Regions from separate parts of the Pseudomonas morbosilactucae genome, predicted to be linked through region 2. Evidence: predicted binding sites of a transcription regulator. Region 2 holds the regulator's gene; the other holds the start of a gene.
What was found. Region 2 encodes sigma-54, which starts transcription at its own class of promoters, with help from an activator protein. Its sites were predicted from a motif close to ANTGGCATNNANNTTGCTNT; they were not measured.
Positions count from the first base shown of each region.

Region 1: the regulator sigma-54 is predicted to act here: its motif matches at 5,208-5,227, upstream of glnK (P-II family nitrogen regulator).

Region 1 is NZ_JALQCX010000033.1:41,713-51,022, forward strand. It holds gene M1B35_RS17645 (PEP/pyruvate-binding domain-containing protein) at 1-1,606, opposite strand, end outside; gene M1B35_RS17650 (formyltransferase family protein) at 1,603-2,328, opposite strand; gene M1B35_RS17655 (hypothetical protein) at 2,325-2,930, opposite strand; gene M1B35_RS17660 (adenylyl-sulfate kinase) at 2,891-3,418, opposite strand; gene M1B35_RS17665 (CDP-glycerol glycerophosphotransferase family protein) at 3,423-4,490, opposite strand; gene M1B35_RS17670 (accessory factor UbiK family protein) at 4,755-5,015, opposite strand; gene glnK (P-II family nitrogen regulator) at 5,434-5,772, shown strand; gene M1B35_RS17680 (ammonium transporter) at 5,806-7,143, shown strand; gene M1B35_RS17685 (secondary thiamine-phosphate synthase enzyme YjbQ) at 7,357-7,782, shown strand; gene sutA (transcriptional regulator SutA) at 7,885-8,208, shown strand; gene M1B35_RS17695 (HAD family hydrolase) at 8,293-8,988, opposite strand; partial or broken gene xerC (tyrosine recombinase XerC) at 8,988-9,310, opposite strand, start outside.
Region 2 is NZ_JALQCX010000037.1:69,137-78,446, forward strand. It holds gene mlaD (outer membrane lipid asymmetry maintenance protein MlaD) at 1-56, opposite strand, end outside; gene mlaE (lipid asymmetry maintenance ABC transporter permease subunit MlaE) at 56-853, opposite strand; gene M1B35_RS20125 (ATP-binding cassette domain-containing protein) at 853-1,662, opposite strand; gene M1B35_RS20130 (KpsF/GutQ family sugar-phosphate isomerase) at 1,925-2,899, shown strand; gene M1B35_RS20135 (KdsC family phosphatase) at 2,899-3,423, shown strand; gene lptC (LPS export ABC transporter periplasmic protein LptC) at 3,432-4,004, shown strand; gene lptA (lipopolysaccharide transport periplasmic protein LptA) at 3,991-4,536, shown strand; gene lptB (LPS export ABC transporter ATP-binding protein) at 4,536-5,261, shown strand; gene M1B35_RS20155 (RNA polymerase factor sigma-54) at 5,444-6,937, shown strand; gene hpf (ribosome hibernation-promoting factor, HPF/YfiA family) at 7,077-7,382, shown strand; gene ptsN (PTS IIA-like nitrogen regulatory protein PtsN) at 7,395-7,859, shown strand; gene rapZ (RNase adapter RapZ) at 7,862-8,719, shown strand; gene M1B35_RS20175 (HPr family phosphocarrier protein) at 8,736-9,008, shown strand; gene M1B35_RS20180 (ZIP family metal transporter) at 9,039-9,310, opposite strand, start outside.

The DNA of each region.
Region 1 (9,310 bases), on a different contig from region 2:
GGGAGGTGATGTCGTAGGTGCCGGGGCGCAGGTGGCCGAACTTGGCCACAAAGGCCGGCAGCGCCCGGGCGTCGGCGCAGACCTGGGCATAGTCGCGGGTCAGTTCGGTGGTCACGGTATGAATCGACTGCTTCCAGGCCAGCAGGCGCTCCTGGCTCAGGGCGCCACGGCGACAGGCCGAGCGCATCAGGGCCTCGGCGATGAAGGCGTGACGGGCGAGCATGGCAAACGGCACGGTGCCCTGTTCGCGGCAGTCCAGCAGCAGGCGCTGGATGCTGTCCAGGTCGGCGGGCAGGGCTTCCAGGCGTCGCTGTTGCTGGTGCCGTTCGTGAGCCCGCACCTGCTCCAGCAGGGGGCCAAGGGCGCCGTCACCGCTGCCGCTCAGGGCCTGCCGCGTCAGTTGCTCCAGGGCGCGGCGATAAGTCAGTTGCTCGGCGGGCGTCAGGAGGTTGCCGTAGCGCTCGGCGAAGTCGCTGTCGAAGGTGAAGTCCAGGCAGGTCGGGACGATCTCGAACTCGACCTTGTCGTGCCACTGCGGGTGTGCTTGCAGGCGTTGCAGCCAGGCGTTGACCAACGTGTTGCACAGCGTGGGCTCAAGGCCGGCCGGCAGGAACGAGTTGAAGCTGCAACGCACGTCGATGTACGGGTGGTGGCCGAGCATCACCATCAGCGCTTGATGTCGCGGATGGTGATAGCCCATCAGGGCCCGGGCCTCACGCCAGCTGGCGTCCGTCACCAGCCAGCGATACAGCGACGCCGCCAGGGGGCGGGGGGTGGTGCCGATGATCTCTGCGGGGTTCCAGTCGGGCATGACCCCGAGCAGGGTGCTGTCGCCGTACAGACCCGCCCGCGGGCCCAGGCGTTTGCCCAGGAAGTGCCGGATGTGTTCCAGCTGGCGCGCGACCCGGCGTTCGGTGACCGGGTGCCAGGTGTTGCACAGGGTGATACGCCGCACCTGCAGCACATACACCTGCTGGTGAAGGTCCACGGCGAATTCGATGTCCAGGGGCACGGCGCCGCACAGGGCTTCGAGTTCCCGGCAGGCCTCGAGCACGGCCTGCAGGCGCGGCGAACGCAATTGCTCGCCCTCGGTGTCGCGGTAGATCAGTACGGTTTTCTGGATGCCCAGCCCGCCAGTGATGGTATCGGTGAGCCCGCTCTCATCGTCGTAGTTGATGACGTAGTAGGGCGCGCCGTGCTCCAGGTCGTGGGTCATCACCACGCCGCTCATTTGGATCGAGGTCAGCATCGGCTGGATCAGCACCTGATTGTCTTCGCTCGGGTGCTCGGCGAAGGACGCCATCACCTGTTCGATGGCCGTGCTGAGGGCGTGGGGATCGCTGGCGCACACATTCAGGCAACTGGCGAACAGGCCCGCCATGGAGCTGTTGAAGCCGTCCTCATTCTGCGCGCTGCTGCGCACGATCACGCAGCCGCCATGCTCCATGCCGGCGATGTTTTGCAGCACCTCGGCAGGCCGGTCTCGCCACTGCCCGGCGGTAAAGAAATACAGCGGCAGGATCTGCGAGCGGGTGACTCGCGGTAGCAGGCGCTCCAGGGTTTCGGATTTGGTCCCGAAACGGATGCTCTGTACGGTGCCGCTCATGGCGTCTCCTCGGCGCGATCCACCGCCAGCAGTGCCAAGTGTTTGAGCAGCGGGTGAATGATGAAGTAGGGCGGTTGTTCGGCCTCGGCCGGCAGGGCCTGTAGGGTGCCGGGGTCGTGGCGCCAGCGGGCCAGGACCCGCACCAGCAGGTCGGCGCGGATGGCGTTGTCGTACAGGTAGTCGATGTCCATGCCCGCCGGTGGCAAGGGGTATTGCTGGCGAGCCACCACCGGCCCGGTGTCGATCTGTTCGTCGAGAAGCAAGGCGCTGGCGGCGCATTGGCGTTGTTCGAGCACCTGGTAATACAGGGTGGTGCTGCCACGGTAGTCCGGCAGCCAGCCGGAGTGGATGTGCAGCACCGGCTGGCGTCGCAGCAGGGCCGGCGGTACCAGTTGGCCGCCGTAGCCCGAATACACCAGCAAGTCCGGCGCCTGGCGCTCCACGCAGGCCAGCAGCTCGGCGTCGTCCAGGGCCTGGGCGGCGCAGACTTCGTGGGGCCACTGTAGGGCGTTCAGGCAGGCGTCGAGGTCCTGGCTCAGGTCAGGGCAGAACAGCCCCGGCAGCCGCCGGACTTGAAGGTCGCGGGTGGTCTGCAACGGGCCGCCGCCTGCGCCATAGACAATCACCGACTCAGGTTGGATGCCCGCCGCCGCCAAGCCCTGCAGATAAGCCACAGAGCGTGCGGTGTGGGCACACAAAATGACCAGACGGGGGGGACTCATAGGCCGACCTCCGCAGCGAGGGTGCCGAGCACGTGCTGTTCTTCTGCCAGCAGCCAGGCCAGGTAGGCGCCCTGATCCGCTGTCAGGCGTGCCTGCTGCGAGACCAGGGTATCCGTCAGTTTGAGCAGGGCGCTGAGGTAGTACGCCGCGCCGCTTGCGGCCCAGCCATGCAGCATGCATTCGGCCAGCAACAGGTAAGGCAGCAGGTCTGAATAGGGGCTGTGGGGCTGCGGGCGATGGGGGGCGGCGGTTTCATAGCACTCGTGCAGGCGCTTGCTGACTTCGAATTTTTTCAGCAGGCGAGGCAGCCAGTAGGCGACCCGGGGGCTGAAGGTGCTGCGGTCGGCCCGCAAGTCCAGGCACAGTTGGCTGAGCAGTGTGGCGCTGTCGGTCGTGGCTTCCGGCCCCGGGTCTGCCAGCAGCAGCGGTACCGGCGCGGGAAGTTGTCCACAGGCTTGCAGGCGCGAGGCGCGCCAGGCCTCGACAAAGGGTGCGCCCTGGTACGTGCTGTAGCGATAGGTCTGCGGCGTGGCCAGCAGGTCGCCGGTGCTGTAGGGGTAGTTCAGCATGAAGACGGATACCCGCACAGAAGACGAAGGCATTCCACGTAACCCGGAAGGTCATCGGGGTCGTGGCGATTATGCAGGACCAGGTCCGGGCGTTGCGGCGGCGGGTAGGCGATGTCCATGCCCACCACATTGCTTTGTTCGCCGCGCAGGGCGGACTGGTACAGGCCTTTGTTGTCACGGCTGACCAGGGTGCTCAAAGGCACATCGACAAAGACTTCCTTGTAACTGGAGAAGCGCTGCCGGTTGTCGTCGCTGATGTCCTGGAAGATCGACAGGATGCAGCACACCACATCGATGCCCTGGCTATCGAGCCAGCCGCACAGGGCCTGGATGCGCTCGGCATTCACCCGCCGCCCGGCGATGCTATAGGCGTCGGCCCGCTGGTCATGGCGGAACAGCGCGCGGATTTCGTCGCCGTCGACAAACACGGTCTGCGGCCGCTGCGCCTTCAGGCTGGCATACAGGGCCCGGCCAATGGTGGTTTTGCCTGCACCCGACAGGCCGACCAGCCAGATCACCATGACGTCATCCTTGTTTGATTAAGGTTTCGATGTTGCGCAGCGCCAGTACTGCCAACTCTGCAGAGAAACCATAGCTGGGAGCAAAGTAATGGCGGCGCAGGCGTTGGCGCACGGCAGCCTGTTGTTGCCAGAGCTGGTCGTCGGCCAGGCGTTCAGCCAATTGCCAGCGGGTATCCGGGTCTAGGCTGAAAATGTCGTTGCGCAGCAGGATGTCGGGCGAAGCGTCCCCCGTCAGCTCATCCTGTTCGGCGCCAGGAACATTCAACAACAGCAGGTTCTTGTCCAGGTACAAGGCGCCGAAAGCGGTTCCACCGTAGTCGCACACCACAAAGTCGGCGCAACGGAACAGCTTGAGGTTGTCGTAGACCCACGTGATCACCGCAGTGAACGGGTACTGCTTGAGCTGCTCCATGGCCCCGGCGTCGGCTGGTGCCTCGGCGGACAGCGGATGGGTTTTGACGATCACGTTGTAGCGTTCGCACAGCCCGGCCATGGCGTCGGCGTAACGGCTGATGGACGACAGCTCCAGCCAGGTGGGCAGCCACAGCACGGTTTTCTTGGTCGGGTCCAGGTTCAGGTCGGCCGGCACCGCGCCTTGCAAGGAGGTGTCGCGGAAGTAGGCGTCGTAGCGCGGATAGCCCATCTGGAACGGCACCGCGTCGCAGCACTCGCGCAAGCGCTCGGCCTGCCAGGGGCCGAAGCACAGGATCAGGTCGTAATGGGCGTTCCAACTGGCGAAGTTGTGCTTGGCCTTGCCCAGGGCATACATGAACCGCACCTGGCGGTGGCCCAGGGCTTTGGTCAGCGGCTGGGAGCGGTGGGTGTACATGCTGTGGTTGGACACCACGATGTCATAACGATGGGCGGCGTCCAGCACCTGCTCGCTGTCATGGCAGTGGTAGCCGAGGCCGCCGATCAGCTCGCGGCTTTTGGCCCGTTCTTGCGGGCTGCCGTGCAGCACCACGTCGAAGCCGTCGGCACCGAGCAACTCCCAGACCGCCTGGTAATGGTTGAGCATCTCGGCGGCATGGACGAAGAACGCCAATCGGCTGAAGGGTTTCGGCGAGGTCATAGGGCTACCTGTTGCACAACGGAAAGTCGGTCGGGGTCAGCGGCGCGTTGCAGCGGCCAGCGCATTCTAAGCGGATGTCGGCCAGGTGTGTTCCGGCAGGCGATGGTGCTGTTGAACGGTGGCGGCGAGTGCTGAGCAGGTTATCGGCGGGGGCGAAGGGAAATGAACGGATCGGGCGGAAAATCTTCGCCTGGGGGCAAGGCTCAAGCGGCGGTTACTCTGCACCGCGCTCAAGCCTGCCCCTGGAGCGCGGGGCCTGGCAGGTTACTGCTCGCTGGGATTGAGCTTCGCTTCCAGCTCGGCGACCTTGGCTTCCAGGCTTTCCAGGCGGGCGCGGGTGCGGGCCAGGACCACCATCTGGCTGTCGAATTCTTCCCGGCTGACCAGGTCCAGTTTGCTGAAGCCGCTCTGCAGGAGGGCCTTGAACTGGCTTTCGATTTCATTGCGGGGCAACGGGCTGTCATTGCTGAACAGGCGGGAGGCGTGGCCGCTCAGGGCGTCGAGAAGGTCTTTGGGCGCGAGCATGGGAAGGTCCTGAAATCAGATGGGCCGCAGTGTATCACGCAGTGTCTATAGTCATTCCTGTCGGCACGGCTGCACGCTTTTCGAGCATCCGGCCGGGCGGCTGCGCACCGTTGTTGTGCGTATCCGCGGCAGTGATGGCAAACAAGTAGCGATGCAGCCGGGCAAGGGACTGAAATCATGGGTTTTTCCCGAGCTGGCAAGGTTTCTGCTTAGTGCCTAGTGACCCATGCACTGATGCAGTCGCTGTGACGAATGCAGTGCAGCAGGCGGAGCGGGGAAGTGTTTCGTCAGGAGTGGTTTGCTGGCGTCGGTCTGGCTGAGTAGGGCCGACGATGCGTTACAAAGCCAGGCACTGCGCTTAGACTTGAGTCGGGTTTGTTTTCCTGGGGCAAGTCCACCAATTCGGGAGAGAGTTTTCATGAAGCTAGTCACTGCCATCATCAAGCCGTTCAAATTGGACGATGTGCGCGAGTCGCTGTCCGAGATCGGCGTGCAGGGCATTACCGTCACTGAAGTCAAAGGCTTCGGCCGGCAGAAGGGTCACACCGAGCTGTATCGCGGCGCGGAATACGTGGTCGATTTCCTGCCCAAGGTGAAGATCGACGTCGCCATTGACGACAAGGACCTTGATCGGGTTATCGAGGCGATAACCAAGGCAGCCAACACCGGCAAGATCGGTGACGGCAAGATCTTCGTGGTCAATCTGGAACAGGCTATTCGCATCCGTACCGGCGAAACCGATACCGACGCAATCTAAGCCGCCAAACCCAACGCCCCAGGAGAAAACAATATGACTCTGCGTAAAACCGCAGGGCTAGGAGCCCTTTTGTCCCTCGTAATGCCTGGCCTGGCCATGGCGGCAGACGAAGTGGCGGCCCCAGTCCTCAATTCCGGTGACACCGCCTGGATGCTGACCTCCACAGCCCTGGTGCTGTTCATGACCATTCCCGGCCTGGCGCTGTTCTACGGCGGCATGGTGCGCTCGAAAAACATTCTTTCCGTGCTGATGCAGTGCTTCGCCATCACCGGCCTGATCAGCATCCTGTGGGTCATTTATGGCTACAGCATTGCGTTCGACACCACCGGCATGGAACAGGGCGTCGTCAACTTCAACTCGTTCTTCGGCGGCATGGGCAAGGCATTCCTAGCCGGTGTCACCCCGGCCAGCATCACCGGCCCAGCGGCGCTGTTCCCTGAGGCGGTGTTCATCACCTTCCAGATGACCTTCGCCATCATCACCCCTGCGCTGATCGTTGGTGCCTTCGCCGAGCGCATGAAGTTCTCCGCCATGCTGATCTTCATGGGCGTGTGGTTCACCCTGGTGTATGCGCCAATCGCACACATGGTCTGGTCCGGCAACGGCGGCCTGATGTGGGACTGGGGCGTCCTCGACTTCGCGGGCGGCACCGTGGTGCACATCAACGCCGGTATCGCTGGCCTGGTGGCGTGCATCGTGCTCGGCAAGCGTAAAGGCTTCCCAACCACGCCGATGGCCCCGCACAACCTGGGTTACACCCTGATGGGCGCAGCAATGCTGTGGGTGGGCTGGTTCGGCTTCAACGCCGGTTCCGCCGCTGCGGCCAACGGCACTGCCGGCATGGCGATGCTGGTGACTCAGATCGCTACCGCTGCTGCCGCACTGGGCTGGATGTTCGCCGAGTGGCTGACCCACGGTAAACCAAGCGCTCTGGGCATTGCTTCGGGTGTGGTAGCCGGCCTGGTGGCTATTACTCCGGCAGCCGGCACCGTGGGCCCGATGGGCGCTCTGGTGATCGGCCTGGCCGCTGGCGTGGTGTGCTTCTTCTGCGCCACCAGCCTGAAACGCAAACTGGGCTACGACGACTCCCTGGACGCCTTCGGCGTGCACGGTATCGGCGGTATCCTCGGCGCGATCCTCACGGGCGTCTTCGCTGCACCTTCCCTGGGCGGCTTCGGCACCGTGACCGACATCGCGGCCCAAGTGTGGATTCAGTGCAAAGGCGTAGGCTTCACGGTGATCTACACCGCGATCGTGACCTTCATCATTCTCAAGGTGCTGGATGCCGTCATGGGCCTGCGTGTCACCGAGGAAGAAGAAGCGGTCGGCCTCGACTTGGCGCAACACAACGAGCGCGGTTACAACCTGTAACCCCCGCCCGTCAAAAAATGCCCGGCTTGCCGGGCATTTTTTTGCCTGGTGTTTGTCATTCCAGGAGTGGCTGAAAGGTTTTTTCTACGACGCTATCCGGTGTTTGTCGTAGGGATTTTCCCCAGGCCAATTGCTTACAGCAAAGCGGGAATATTAGGCTCTTTGTTTTTTCCCTGAGCGCGCTAGAATGCGCGCCGAAGCGCGGAGAACTCTATGTGGCAACAGACTCTGATTACCCTGCGGGCAAGGCCCCGGGGCTTTCACCTGGTGACCGACGAGTTGCTCGCCGGCCTGCCCGAACTGAAGGCATGCCGAGTGGGTTTGTTGCACTTTTGGCTGCAACATACCTCGGCCTCGTTGACCGTCAACGAGAATGCCGATCCGGCGGTTCGGCGCGATTTCGAACGTTTTTTCAACACCCTGGTGCCGCAAGGCGTGGCAGGGTTTGAACATGACGACGAAGGCGCGGATGACCTCCCGGCGCACTTCAAGGCCAGTTTGCTAGGCTGTCAAATCAGCCTGCCGGTGTCGGCGGGTCGCTTGGCGTTAGGCAACTGGCAAGGTGTTTATCTGGGCGAGCATCGTGATCATGGCGGTGCTCGTAAAGTCCTTGCCACCTTGCACGGTGACAAGGCTTAAGCCGCTGCCTGGCAGCGGATGTTGATTTTTTTCCAGCAGCCTTCGACAGTCGGCTCAGCTGGGCTATAACTAATCTGCTTTTCGCAAGTCATGAGGTAGAACATGAGCGACGATGATCTGGAAAACGACGACCTCGAAGTAGGCGACGAAGAAGAAACCGAAGAAGGTCTTGAAGCGGCCGCCGAGGATGTAGCGGAAGACGACGGCAGTGATGTTCCTGCCCCGACCGCCAAAGGCAAGGCCAAGGCTGCGGTCTCGGTAGACGAGCTGCCAAGCGTCGAGGCCAAGAACAAAGAGCGTGATGCACTGGCGCGTGCCATGGAAGAGTTCCTGGCCCGTGGCGGTAAAGTGCAGGAAGTCGAGGCCAACGTGGTCGCCGATCCGCCCAAGAAGCCTGACAACAAGTACGGCAGCCGGCCTATCTGAGCCTGCCTACCTGCTTGCTGAAAAAACCCGCCGTCGCTGCGGGTTTTTTCATGGGCAGAGAAAAGCTGCGGTCAGCGGCTGGGTTTACTTCCAGCGGCTGAGGAGGGCGGGGAGCTCGGTCAGGCTGCGGATCTCGGCGTCGGGTGCGCGCTCGGCCTCCCAGGTTTTGCCGCCGGGATTGAACCAGATGGCACGCAAGCCCGCTTGCTGGGCGCCGGCAATGTCGTCACCGGGGTGGTCGCCGATATGCACCGCGGTATCCGCCGTGGCCTGGCCCCGCTGCAGGGCTTCGTGGAACAGCCGCGAATCCGGCTTGGCGATGCCGATGTCTTCGGCACACAAGGCAAACTTGAAGTAATCCGCCAGGCCCAGGCGGCGCACGTCGGCGTTGCCGTTGGTGACCACACCCAGGGCGTAGTCATTGGCCAGGGCTTCGAGGGTCGGGTGTACCTCGGGAAAGATTTCCAGCTGGTGCCGGGCATGCAGGAAGACTTCGAAACTCTGGTCGGCCAGTTGATTGGCCTGGGCATGGTCATAGCCGGCCTCTTCCAGGGCGTGGAACAGCACCCGGCGACGCAAGGCACTGATCCGGTGCTTGAGGCTCGGCTCCAGGCCCAGCACCCGTTCGCGAATCGCCCACAGGTGTTCCACCGGCACGCCGCCCAGGTTTGGCGCGTGATCGGTCAGCCATTGGCGCAGCGTGGCTTCGGCGCTGACGATCACGGGCGCGGTGTCCCACAGGGTGTCATCGAGGTCGAAGGTGATCAGTTTGATCGTCATTACTCACCGCCTTTGGTGCGTTTGGCCCGTGGATGGGCGCTGTCGTAGACCGCCGCCAGGTGCTGGAAGTCCAGGTGGGTGTAGATCTGCGTGGTCTTGATGTCCGAGTGGCCCAGTAACTCCTGCACGGCGCGCAGGTCCTGGGAGGATTCCAGCAGGTGGCTGGCAAAGGAGTGCCGCAGCATGTGGGGGTGCAGGTTCTGCCCCAGCTCGCGGGCCCCCGCCGCCTTGACCCGCAGTTGGATGGCCCTTGAGCCCAGGCGCCGGCCTTGCTGGCTGACGAACACCGCCCCGTCTGGCGGGTTGCTCAAGTCCCGCAGTG
Region 2 (9,310 bases):
AGGATGCCAGCCAGCAAGAAAAGGCCGACACCGATTTCCAGGGTGCGGTTTTGCATCAGAAATCTCCAAACATCAAGGCGGTCAGAATAAAGTCCAAGCCGAGCACCGCCAGGGAGGCGTACACCACGGTCTTGGTAGTGGCACGGCTGATCCCCTCTGAAGTGGGCTCACAGTCGTAGCCTTGGAATACGGCGATCCAGGTCACTACAAAGGCGAAAACAATACTTTTAATCACACCATTGAGCACGTCACCACTGAAGGTCACGCTGTTTTGCATGTTCGACCAGTAGGAACCTTCATAGACCCCCAGCCAGTCGACTGCCACCCAGGAGCCACCCCAGATCCCCACTACGCTGAAAATCATCGCCAGCAACGGCAGGGAAATGAAACCCGCCCACAGGCGCGGGGCAATGATGTATTTGAGCGGGTCGACACCGATCATCTCCAGGCTGGAGAGTTGCTCGGTGGACTTCATGTTGCCGATTTCCGCGGTCAGGGCCGAACCCGCGCGACCGGCGAACAGCAGCGCCGTCACCACCGGGCCGAGTTCACGCAGCAACGTCAGGGCGACCATCTGCCCCACCGCTTGCTCGGAACCGTAGCTGGACAGGATGTTGAACCCCTGCAGGGCCAGCACCATGCCGATGAACACCCCGGAAACCACGATGATCACCAGGGACATCACCCCCACCGAGTGCAGTTGCTTGACCAACAGGCCAAAGCCACCGCCAATGCCGCCGCGCCCCAACAAGGCATGGAACAGAAACAGACTGGAACGCCCCAGTACCGCCAGGACATCAATGCCTGAACGACCGAAGAGGCGAACCCGTTCGAGTAACGATATTTTGCGCATCAGCGCTTCCCCAGGAGATCTGCGCGGTAGTCCGGCGCTGGAAAGTGGAACGGTACCGGGCCGTCAGGATCGCCTTTCATGAATTGACGGATGCGCGGATTGTCGGAGTCCATCAGCTCGGCAGGAGTTCCCTGGCCCAGCACCTGGCCATCGCCCACCACATAGATGTAGTCAGCGATGCTCGCCGTTTCGGCCAGATCGTGGGAGACCACGATGCTGGTGATGCCCAGGGCATCATTGAGCAAGCGGATCAGGCGCACCAGGACGCCCATGGCAATCGGGTCCTGGCCCACGAACGGCTCGTCGTACATAAGAATCTGCGGATCCAGGGCAATGGCGCGCGCCAGGGCCACCCGGCGCTTCATGCCCCCGGACAGCTCATCCGGCATCAGGTCGATGGCGCCGCGCAGCCCGACGGCCTGCAACTTGAGCAGGACGATGTCGCGGATCATCTCTTCCGGCAGCTCGGTATGAACCCGCAAGGGGAAAGCCACGTTCTCGAAGACGTCGAGGTCGGTGAACAGGGCCCCGCTCTGGAACAGCACGCCCATTTGCTTGCGGGCATCGAACAGGTCACTGCGCGACAGCGCGGGCAGGTTCTGCCCGTTGACCCACACTTCGCCGGCGCTGGGCCGCAATTGCGCGCCCATCAGCCGCAGCAGCGTGGTTTTCCCGCAGCCGGAAGGCCCCATGATGCCGGTGACCTTGCCCCGCTGAATACGGATATCGACATTATTGAAGATGCTGCGCGCACCGCGCTTGAAGGACAGCCCCTTCAGCTCGACCGCGTAGGCGTTATCGGCACTCATCTAAACTCCTTGCGATGCAGCCTTTCACTCGGACGCTTGGCTCCCTGCCGGGAGTACATCCTCAGGGCAGGCCGAACTGGCGGCGAACTATATCACTGCTGATACGGAGCGCCCAAGGCCGAAGCCGAGGCCGTTCAGGTCGAGGACAGGCGATTCAGCGCTTTCCCTAGCCCGACGCAACAAAGCCTGACGAACTTGCGTGAGGGATTTGTTCATTACCGCTATAATCGCCGCCTTTTCATCGGGCTATACGATTTCAGACATGAGCCAATCCAGCGACCTGATTCAATCAGCACAACGCACCATCCGCCTCGAAATTCAGGCCGTAGAAGGCTTGCTGCCCCATATCGACGCAGATTTCGTACGCGCTTGCGAGATGATTCTGGCCAGCAAGGGCCGAGTGGTCGTGGTCGGCATGGGCAAGTCCGGGCACATCGGCAACAAGATTGCCGCCACCCTGGCCAGCACCGGCACCACGGCATTTTTTGTCCACCCAGCCGAAGCCAGCCACGGCGACATGGGCATGATCACCCGGGATGACGTGATCCTGGCGCTGTCCAACTCCGGCTCCACCAACGAAATCGTCACCCTGCTGCCGCTGATCAAACGCCTGGGCATCCAGCTGATCAGCATCACCGGCAACCCGAACTCGCCGCTGGCCAAGGCCGCCGAGGTCAACCTCAACGTGCACGTCGAGACCGAGGCCTGCCCGCTGAACCTGGCACCAACCTCCTCGACCACCGCCGCCCTGGTAATGGGTGATGCCCTGGCCGTGGCCCTGCTGGAAGCCCGTGGCTTCACCGCCGAAGACTTCGCCTTCTCGCACCCAGGTGGCGCGCTGGGCCGTCGCCTGCTGCTGAAAGTCGAGAACGTGATGCACGAAGGCGCCGAACTGCCGAACGTGCAGCGCGGCACCCTGCTTAAAGACGCGCTCATGGAAATGACTCGTAAAGGTTTGGGCATGACCGTGGTCCTCGAAGCCGATGGCCGCCTGGCCGGGATCTTCACCGACGGTGACTTGCGCCGGACCCTGGACCGCGCCATCAACATCCATGAAGCCAGCATCGATGACGTCATGACCCCTCACGGCAAGACCGCCCGCGCCGACATGCTCGCGGCCGAAGCCCTGAAAATCATGGAAGATCACAAAATCAGCGCCCTGGTGGTGGTGGACAAGGATGACCGCCCCATCGGCGCCTTGAACATGCACGACCTGCTGCGCGCGGGAGTCATGTAATGAGCGACGATCTGCTGCAACGTGGCAAACACATCAAACTGGCGGTGTTCGACGTCGACGGCGTGCTCACCGATGGCCGCCTGTACTTTCTCGAAGACGGCAGCGAATTCAAGACCTTCAACACCCTGGATGGCCAAGGCATCAAGATGCTGATGGCCGCCGGCGTGCAGACGGCAATCATCAGCGGGCGCAAGACCCCGGTGGTCGAGCGCCGCGCCAAGAACCTGGGGATTCCCCACCTGTATCAGGGCCGCGAGGATAAATTGGTGGTCCTGGACGAGCTTCTCGGCCAACTCAACCTAAGCTACGAACAGGTCGCGTACCTGGGTGACGATCTGCCGGACCTGCCCGTGATCCGTCGCGTCGGCCTGGGCATGGCTGTGGCCAATGCGGCCAGCTTCGTCCGCGAGCACGCCCACGGCATCACCCAGGCCCGGGGCGGCGAAGGCGCCGCACGTGAGTTCTGCGAATTGATCCTGCGTGCCCAAGGCAGCCTCGATGCGGCCAACGCCGCTTACTTATAGAGCCCCTTATGCTGAGCAAAAAGATTCGCAACATCCTGATTTTCGGGGTCATCGCCGCTTTGTTCGCGGCCGTGGGCTACTGGAACATCAGCCCGGAACGTTTTCTCGACAAGCCTGTGGCCCAGGTCGACGAAAGCGCCATCGACTATTACGTGATCAACGCCCGCAGCGTGCAGTACCTGCCCGACGGCAAGATGCAGTACGAAATGACCTCGGACAAGGTCGAGCACGTCAAGACCACCGAAGTCACCCTGCTGACCAAGCCTGACCTGCAGATGTACCGCGGCACCACCTTCCCCTGGCACGTCCAGAGCGAGCGTGGCGAGGTCAACCCGGACGGCACCCAGGTCGAGCTGATCGATTCGGTACGGGTTGCCCGCAAAGACGACAAGAATCGCAACCTGCTGATCACCACCAGCCGGATGACAGTATTCCCGCAGAAGCAATATGCGCAGACCGAGCAAGCCGTTAGAATCGACGGCGCCGGCGGCGTGACGACTGCCAAGGGAATGAAAGCGTATTTGAAAGACGGCAGGATGAACCTGCTATCGAACGTAAGAGGACAGTATGAGGCTCGTTAAAACCCTCCCTATTTTGCTCAGTCTGGGCGCAGCACTGGGAAGCGTGAGCGCCTGGGCTCTGCCGAACGATAGCCAGCAACCCATCCGCATCCAGGCCGATGACGCGCAACTGGATGACAAACAAGGCATCGCCACCTACAAGGGTGACGTGATCATTACCCAAGGTTCGATGAAGATCACCGGCAACACCGTGACCATCACCCGCGCCAACTCGGGCGAGATCGACGTGGTGACCTCGGTGGGCAACCTGGCCTACTTCGAGCAACTGCAGAAAGCCACCGACCAGAAACCGGTCCAGGCCTACGCAGTGACCATCCAGTACCACGCCCAGCAGAACCGCATCGTGCTGATCGACAAAGCCAAGGTCATCAATGACGGCAACACCACCGAAGGCGAGAAAATCGTCTACGACACCGTCAAGCAGGTCGCCAATGCCGGCCGCGCCAATGGCAGCTCGGTAACCGCGCCACGTCCGCGGATCGACATGGTGATCCAGCCGAAAAAGAAAACTGAAGAGCAGAAGGCCCAGTAATGGCAACTCTGAAAGCTCAGCATCTGGCCAAGAGCTACAAGAGCCGTCAGGTCGTGCGTGACGTCAGCCTGTCCATCGACAGCGGCCAGATCGTCGGCCTGCTCGGTCCCAACGGCGCCGGCAAGACCACCTGCTTCTACATGATCGTCGGCCTGGTCCAGGCGGATCAGGGCCGGGTCATGATCGACGACCTGGATGTCAGCCACCAACCCATGCACGGCCGCGCCCGTGCCGGTATCGGTTATCTGCCCCAGGAAGCCTCGATCTTTCGCAAGCTGTCGGTGGCCGACAACATCATGGCCATCCTCGAGACCCGCAAGGAACTCGACAAGGCCGGTCGGCGCAAAGAGCTGGAGAGCCTGCTGCAGGAATTCCACATCAACCACATCCGCGACAACCTGGGCATGAGCCTGTCCGGTGGTGAACGCCGCCGTGTGGAAATTGCTCGCGCCCTGGCTACCGCACCAAAGTTCATCCTGCTGGACGAACCCTTCGCCGGTGTCGACCCGATCTCGGTCGGCGACATCAAGCAGATCATTCATCACCTCAAGGCCAAGGGCATTGGTGTGCTGATCACCGACCATAACGTCCGTGAAACCCTGGATATCTGCGAAACCGCTTACATCGTCAACGACGGCCAGCTGATTGCCGAAGGCGACTCCGAGACCATCCTGGCCAATGAATTGGTCAAGGAAGTCTACCTGGGCCATGAGTTCCGCCTGTAAGCACTGAGGTGTTTGGCCAGTCGCCGGGGCGCCGCAAGCAATAAAATCCTGCAATTTTTATTGTTACAGCGCTCTAGGCAAACACTTCAGTTTCAGGCATATAATTTGCTTATGTTTGGCGCCTCGGCGCCCTGTAGTGGATGGCGCATGTGCGCCGGCGAATAAGGTGTTAAGCCCCTGCCATGAAACCATCGCTAGTCCTGAGAATGGGCCAGCAGCTGACGATGACACCGCAGCTGCAACAGGCCATCCGCCTGCTCCAATTGTCGACCCTGGACCTGCAACAGGAAATCCAGGAGGCCCTGGAGTCCAATCCGATGCTCGAACGCCAGGAAGAAGGCGACGACTTCGATAACAGCGACCCATTGGCCGACAACGCCGAGCAGAAACCCAACACCGACATCCAGGAACCCTCCTACCAGGAAACCGCCCCCACGGTGGACAACCTCGAGGAAGGCGAATGGAACGAGCGCATCCCCAACGAGCTGCCCGTCGACACTGCCTGGGAAGACGTCTACCAGACCAGCGCCAGCAGCCTGCCGAGCAACGATGACGACGAGTGGGACTTCACCACCCGTACCTCCGCCGGCGAAAGCCTGCAGAGCCATCTGCTCTGGCAATTGAACCTGGCCCCGATGTCGGACACCGATCGCCTGATCGCCGTGACCCTGATCGATTGCATCAACAATCAGGGCTACCTGGATGAAACCCTCGAGGAGATCCTCGACGCCTTCGATCCGGAACTGGACATCGAACTGGACGAGATCGAAGCCGTCCTGCACCGCATCCAGCAATTCGAACCGGCCGGCATCGGCGCCCGCAACCTAGGCGAATGCCTGCTCCTGCAATTGCGTCAACTGCCGGCCAAGACCCCATGGCTGGCCGAAGCCCAGCGCCTGGTCACCGACTACATTGACCTGCTGGGCAGCCGCGACTACAGCCAACTGATGCGGCGCATGAAGCTCAAGGAAGACGAGCTGCGCCAAGTCATCGAACTGGTACAGAGCCTCAACCCGCGCCCGGGCTCGCAAATCGAGTCCAGCGAAGCCGAATACGTTGTGCCCGACGTTATTGTGCGCAAGGACAACGAGCGCTGGCTGGTAGAGCTCAATCAGGAATCCGTACCGCGCCTGCGAGTGAATGCGCAATACGCTGGTTTTGTCCGCCGCGCCGACACCAGCGCCGACAACACCTTCATGCGCAACCAACTGCAGGAAGCGCGCTGGTTCATCAAGAGCCTGCAAAGCCGCAACGAAACCCTGATGAAGGTCGCCACCCAGATCGTCGAACACCAGCGGGGCTTCCTCGAGTACGGTGACGAAGCGATGAAGCCGTTGGTCCTGCACGATATCGCTGAGGCGGTGGGCATGCACGAATCGACCATTTCCCGGGTGACCACGCAAAAATTCATGCATACCCCACGGGGCATATATGAACTGAAATACTTTTTCTCCAGCCACGTCAGCACCTCCGAAGGCGGCGAATGCTCGTCCACGGCGATCCGCGCGATCATCAAAAAACTGGTCGCTGCGGAAAATCAGAAAAAGCCGTTGAGTGACAGCAAGATCGCTGGTTTACTGGAGGCACAAGGCATTCAGGTAGCCCGTCGTACCGTCGCCAAGTACCGCGAATCCCTTGGGATCGCGCCTTCCAGCGAACGGAAGCGGTTGATGTAGTCGCCGGGCTAGCCACAGCGTTCCAGGGTGTGTTCGAAAGCAACCGAGCAGCAATCAGGCAAGGATGATTTCGGACACAACCTAAGTGGCAGGCAACCCAGCCTGCCGCCTTATGCACTGGCAACGAAGGAGAAGCTGTATGCAAGTCAACATCAGTGGACACCAACTGGAAGTGACCGAACCCCTGCGCGCTTATATCGGCGAAAAACTCGACCGACTGGAGCGCCACTTTGACAAGATTACCAATGTGCAGGTAACGATGGCTGTCGAGAAACTGAAACAGAAAATCGAAGCCACGCTGCACATCCACGGTGGGGAGGTTGTCGCCAATGCAGAACATGACGATATGTATGCTGCGATTGACCTGCTCACGGACAAGCTCGACCGCCAACTGAAAAAGCATAAGGAAAAGCAACTCCACCTTCTCCAAGGCACGGGTCGCTAACACTCCCCTCCCATGATCCGACTTGAAAGCATCCTGACCCCCGGCCGTTCCCTCGTGAACGTGCCGGGCGGCAGTAAAAAACGCGCCCTCGAACAAATTGCCAACCTGATCAGCCGCGAAGTGCCTGATCTGGAGATGCAGGATGTCTTCGAGAGCCTGATTGCCCGTGAAAAACTCGGTTCTACGGGTTTTGGCAACGGCATCGCTATTCCTCACTGCCGTCTAAAAGGGTGCGCGTCGCCTATCAGCGCCTTGATGCACCTGGACGCCCCTATCGATTTCGACGCCATTGATGGCGCTCCGGTCGACCTGCTGTTCGTATTGCTGGTCCCGGAAGCGGCCACCGATGCTCACTTGGAACTGCTCCGGCAGATCGCCAGCATGCTGGATCGCAAGGAAGTGCGTGACCGGCTGCGCAGCGCCTCCAGCAATGAAGCCCTGTATCAGGTTGTCCTGGACGAACAGAACGGTCACTAGCCATGCGTTTGATCATCGTCAGCGGCCGTTCCGGCTCGGGTAAAAGCACCGCCCTCGATGTTCTTGAGGACCACGGTTACTACTGCATCGACAACTTGCCCGCCGGGTTGCTGCCCGAACTGGCCGAGCGTGCGTTGATCCACACCGAGCTGGCACAACCGCTGGTGGCGGTGTCCATTGACGCACGCAACCTGCCCAGCCACTTGTCGCGCTTCCCCGAGCTCCTGGAAGAAGTCCGTGCCCGGCACATCCAGTGCGATGTGCTGTACCTGGACGCCGACGAGGAAACCCTGCTCAAGCGCTTCTCGGAAACCCGCCGGCGCCATCCGCTCAGCAGCGCTAATCGCTCCCTGGCGGAGGCCATTCACGACGAAACCCAATTGCTCGGGCCGATCGTCGATCTGGCCGACCTCAAGGTCAACACCACCAACCTGAACCTGTACCAACTGCGCGACACCATCAAGTTGCGCCTGTTGAACCAGCCTGAACCGGGCACGGCGTTCCTGGTGGAGTCCTTCGGGTTCAAACGCGGGATGCCGGTGGATGCGGACCTGGTATTCGATGTGCGCTGCCTGCCCAACCCCTATTGGAAACCCGAGCTGCGCGACCAGTCGGGGCTGGATCAACCGGTTGCCGAGTACCTGGCGGCACAGCCGGATGTCGAGGAGATGTTCCAGGACATCTCCAGCTACCTGCTCAAGTGGTTGCCGCGCTTCGCTGCCAGCAACCGCGCCTACGTCACTATTGCCATTGGCTGCACGGGCGGGCATCACCGCTCCGTCTACCTGACCGAACGCCTGGGTCAGGTGCTGCAACAATCCCTGAAGAACGTCCAGGTTCGCCACCGCGACCTTAGCTGAAAGGATCTACCCCGCGATGCCTGCTCTGGAAATTGAAATCATCAACAAACTGGGCTTGCATGCCCGTGCTTCAGCCAAATTCGTCGGCGTTGCCGGTCAGTTTCCTTGCCAGATCAGAGCGGGCAGAACCCCGGAATCCATGGTCGACGGCAAAAGCATCATGGCCATGATGATGCTGGCCGCCGGCAAGGGCACCAAGATTCATTTGAAAACCGAAGGCGAGCAGGAGCAGGAAGCGCTGGATGCGCTGGTGGCACTGATCAACAATTATTTCGACGAAGGCGAGTAAAGGCGACAGGGCAAGCCTGCCGCCAGGCACTCAAGCGAGTGCCGTATCCATCACCATCATCAGACAAAAGCCGATGCACAGCCCAAGGCTGGCGAGTTTTTCATTGCCGTTGCGTCGCGACTCCGGAATCACTTCCTGAGTCACCACCAAGAGCATCGCCCCCGCCGCCAAGGCCAAGCCCAAGGGCAACAACAGCTCGGCAAGGCTGACCAGCCAGGCACAGAGCAGGGCGAAGACCGGCTCAACCAGGCCGGACGCCGCACCGATCAGGAACGCCCTGACCCGCGACATCCCCGCCCCTG